2 regions of the Vibrio azureus genome follow, and region 1 is predicted to be linked to the other one. Evidence: predicted binding sites of a transcription regulator. Region 1 holds the regulator's gene; the other holds the start of a gene.
What was found. The regulator PurR, encoded in region 1, represses purine synthesis genes. The targets are predictions, from matches to a motif close to TNANGNAAACGTTTNCNTNA.
Positions count from the first base shown of each region.

Region 2: ihfA (integration host factor subunit alpha) is a predicted target of PurR. The motif match lies at 1,180-1,199, and genes of this name have one in related genera.

Region 1 covers NZ_CP018616.1:1,091,381-1,093,772, reverse strand. Annotated here, with positions in the region: gene torD (molecular chaperone TorD) at 1-309, shown strand, start outside; gene purR (HTH-type transcriptional repressor PurR) at 740-1,750, shown strand; cyclic di-GMP riboswitch class I at 2,188-2,277, shown strand; gene BS333_RS05125 (TfoX/Sxy family DNA transformation protein) at 2,389-2,392, shown strand, end outside.
Region 2 covers NZ_CP018616.1:1,277,631-1,280,022, forward strand. Annotated here, with positions in the region: gene pheT (phenylalanine--tRNA ligase subunit beta) at 1-819, shown strand, start outside; gene ihfA (integration host factor subunit alpha) at 1,319-1,615, shown strand; gene BS333_RS05895 (RelA/SpoT domain-containing protein) at 1,700-2,392, opposite strand, start outside.

The sequences.
Region 1 (2,392 bases):
ATCGAAAAACTGATGGCTGATTTTGGTGTTGAAGTCGATAAAAACTTAAATGAGCCAGCTGACCACCTTGCCATTGAGCTTGATTTTCTCGGCAATATGATAATCCGCACCAATGAAGAAACATGCGAGCAGAAAATAGAACAAGCATTTTCAGAGCAAAATGACTTTATTCAACAACATTTATTAAGTTGGTTGCCGCAATTTGATGCTAAATGTCAGAAATTTGATGAATTTGGCTTCTATAGCAGTATTTCTCAATTACTCATTTCATTCTGTAAACTAGACAGCACCTACCTTATTGGTGAATAATTAGTAATTATTTTATGGAGCTTATTCATTTAAGCTCCTATTTGTTCACACATTCACCGTTAACTTGATAGCAAAATCACGTTAAGCAGATTAAATTATGACTTAATCCATGCAAATTCATCGCTGAAAATATTGCCAGCGCACTGACACACGTCTAAAATGTGAGCGCAATCGATTAAGTATAAGTAAACCGCGACTAATAAGCGGTTTTTGTTTTTATCCATTCGTCTAACGAATCTTTACTCTTTATAAAACAAACAGATAATCAGTCACCAATAGATGGTGCGACTCAATCCTAGACAGAGCGCTAAACAAGCAGACGAGAGGGAGCAGTTCCATTACTTTTCTGTGGTTTAGATAGCCAACGACTATTATTGCTTATCGCTAGAACGTTTTTCGAAGATGGATAGCCCGATACAGGATTTCATTTATGGCCACAATCAAAGACGTAGCTCGTTTAGCAGGCGTTTCTACGACCACAGTTTCTCATGTAATCAATAAAACACGTTTCGTTGCAGAAGCAACCCAAGAGAAAGTGATGAAAGCCGTTGAGTCTCTCAACTATGCGCCAAGTGCGGTAGCTCGTAGTTTGAAGTGTAACACTACACGTACTATTGGTATGCTTGTCACTCAATCAACCAACCTGTTTTTCTCAGAAGTCATTGACGGTGTTGAAAGTTATTGCTATCGCCAAGGATACACTTTGATTCTTTGTAATACTGGGGGCATCTATGAAAAGCAACGCGACTATATCCGTATGCTTGCTGAAAAGCGTGTTGATGGGATTTTAGTCATGTGTTCTGATTTGACCGAAGAGCTAAAAGAAATGCTCGATCGTCACCCTGACATTCCAAAAGTTGTTATGGATTGGGGCCCAGAAAGCTCACAAGCTGATAAAATCATAGATAACTCCGAAGAAGGTGGCTACATAGCGACAAAATTCCTTATCGATAATGGTCATACTGATATTGCCTGTCTAAGTGGTCACTTTGATAAAGCGGCGTGTAAAGAGCGCATTGCAGGCTTCAACCGTGCCATGGTGGAAGCTAACCTAGCAGTAAACAGCGAATGGATGATTGAAGGTAACTTCGAATGTGATACCGCCGTTTTAGCTGCGGATAAAATTACAGCAATGAAGAACCGACCAACGGCTGTTTTCTGCTTCAATGACACTATGGCATTAGGCTTAATGAGTCGCCTTCAACAAAACGGCTATAAAATACCTGATGACATTTCCATTATTGGTTATGACAATATTGAATTGGCGGAATACTTCTCTCCACCCCTAACGACCATTCACCAACCCAAACGCCGAGTAGGCAAAAACGCCTTTGAAATTCTTTTGGAACGCATCAAAGATAAAGAACACGAAAAACGCGTATTCGAAATGCAACCAGAGATTGTCGTGCGGAGCACCGTCAAGAATCTGAAAAATCTATAGCTTCACCTATACCCAAGTGTTCTCAAGATGCTTGGGTACAACCTCCCCCTATCTTGCTTGCTTGCTTGCTTGCTAAAATAGCCTCCATCAAAATTGACTCAGCCGTTAACATTTTATGTCCAAGTAACTTCATGTGCTTGAGTATATATTTCAAACAGGCACTGATACTGTTTCAATCAGGCGCTAATGTGCAAACCCAAACATTCACGTCGGTTATATTTTCTTTATTTCTAAGCAAAGTGGTTAATATAGACAAAACAATTAATATCAATGACTTCCACAACAAATCATACGCCGAGAAAATAAATTGCCCATTATACAACAAACCTAAAATAAGCATATACACTCATAAAAATAAGCATATTAACTGAACCAGTATCACATTTCTTTATTTACATTGTGATGTTAATTCAAGATACAAAGTATCCTCAAAATTGTCACGCACAGGGCAAACCATTTGAAAGAATGGGACGCAAAGCTTCCGGCCTTAACCACCTTTTTAAGTGGAAGGTAGCGGGGTTGCCGATGGCAAGCAGGCTGCAATCGAATATCTTTTATAAGCTTGCATGCTTGTAATTGCTTAACTCTCGGACCTGACTTTTGGTGGCGTAATATTAATTACACCGAGATAACAGATCATGG
Region 2 (2,392 bases), 190 kb from region 1:
CCACTCATCCTGCCATTCCCAATCTCTGCGGATATGTCAGCAATGCGTTTAGGCTTAATCCAAGGCCTGCTTAACACGGTTGTTCACAACCAGAAACGTCAGCAGCCACGCGTGCGTTTATTCGAATACGGCCTACGCTTTATCCCATGTGAGTCGGCTGAAAACGGTATGCGCCAAGAGCCTATGCTTGCAGGTGTTATCGCAGGTACTCGTAGTGAAGAGCACTGGGATATCGAAACGAATACGGTAGATTTCTTTGATCTTAAAGGTGACCTAGAAGCTGTTCTCGAGCTCACTGCTAACGAAGTCGCTTACTCTTTTGCTGCGCTTTCTTCCGAAGATAAAGCAGCGAACCCAGCGCTTCACCCTGGTCAATCTGCAGCTATCATCGTCGATGGCAAGCAGGTAGGTGTCATTGGTACTGTTCATCCAGAACTTGAGCGTAAGTTTGGTCTAAACGGCCGCACTATCGTATTTGAAGTTGAATGGTCTGCGATCAACACTAAGGTGATTCCAGAAGCAGTACAGCTTTCCAAGTTCCCATCAAACCGTCGTGACATCGCTGTGGTTGTTGACGATGTTGTTGCTTCAGGTGACATCGTTGCAGCATGTCTAGAACAAGGTGGTGAATTCCTGAAAGATGCCAAGTTGTTCGACGTATACGTAGGCAAAGGCGTAGAAGAAGGTAAGAAGAGCTTAGCAATCGCTCTGACTCTACAATCAGTTGAACGTACGCTTGAGGATGCTGACATCGCTGGTGCGGTTGACGCTATTGTTGCACACGTATCTGAGAAGTTTGGTGCGTCTCTGCGTGACTAGCCTTATTTAGTGATAATACCTATTGATATAAGAGCCCTGCCAATCTGGTAGGGTTTTTTTATAGTTATAGTCACTAAAATTGGCTGCAATTTGTCAGTTTGATTTTGTGAAAAATTGCGACAGTAAATGCGATTAAAGAGTGATTAAGAGTATTTTTGAAACATAAAAACGATAAAAGTCGTAATAAAACGAATTTTAAAAAGCAAATTTGATATTTCTATTAAATAGTTTTATATCTTGCAGTTCTTCTTTTTGTGGGTCTTTAGTCTAAAAATTCCAAATTTGAATTACATTATTCTCTAATTTGTATATTATGCAGTACTTAAAACTTGCCCATTTTCCTTTTGTGGGTATATTAGGAAAGAAAAAAGTTGGCGAAAATCATAAGCTTGACATACACTTCCAAAAGTAAACCCGATATGTTGTTGAATTAGTAGGGTAAAACTGCTCTAGCGCTACTTTGGGTAGCATTGTTTAACATAGCTTTGAGGAAAGTTTTATGGCGCTCACAAAAGCCGAACTTGCAGAAAACCTGTTTGAAAAATTGGGATTTAGTAAACGGGACGCCAAGGAAACGGTGGAAGTGTTCTTCGAAGAGATTCGTAAAGCACTAGAAAGCGGCGAACAGGTAAAACTGTCAGGTTTTGGTAATTTTGACCTTCGTGACAAGAATGAGAGACCTGGTCGTAACCCGAAGACGGGTGAAGATATTCCAATTACTGCTCGACGTGTAGTGACGTTCCGTCCTGGACAGAAGCTTAAGGCAAGAGTTGAAAATCTCTCCCAAAAGCAGTAATTCATATTGATTAAAGAGACCATGACTTGTCGTGGTCTCTTATTTTTTGGGTCAGCCTGACATCAATGCGTCAATTCACCTTCACTAGGCAGCTGCTAGGTGTGTTGTTAAATAAGGTTGCCAAGCCTGTTGATAAAGATCTTTCGATTGGTTCCGTATTTTATCAATAGAAGCCAATTCCAGTTCACTCATCGGACGGCTCTCCAACATTGCCTTGCGTTCTATATCTTGTATCTTTTTGTATAAATCATGTTCTGGTCCACTTTTGACATCTGCAATTGCTTTTAAGTGAAGCTGAACTTCTGCAACAAGATTACTATTGGGTAAACGTACCAGCAGGTTCAAATCTCTATAGCCTGACTTCTTAGGTTTTTTGAAACGGTTCTTAACGTTGATAATCGATGTTTCGCGTTCTAGCGTTTCATAGACAGCCATCAAACTTGCTACGTCTCGTGCAACAATAGTCGCTCTTGCTAAGTCTGTAATTCTCTCTACTTGACCATCCAATTCGTAATTGATTTTGTCTTGTGCGCGGCGTTTTGATTTAACTCCAGCAAAATAAGGCTCTGAGTGGGTAAGCAATGCTGTCGTTTTGCAGATGGTTTCAAGTTCTAATTGAGCCTGATGTGCTTTTTGATACAGCACATCAAAATCATTATAGGGCTGAATAGGGTTAGATTGAATAGGTTTGATAGCATATAGACCACTGAGGTTATGCTTGAATGATTGGGAACAAACTTGATCTGAACTGTTTAAAGCGCCCTGTTTGCTCTCTGG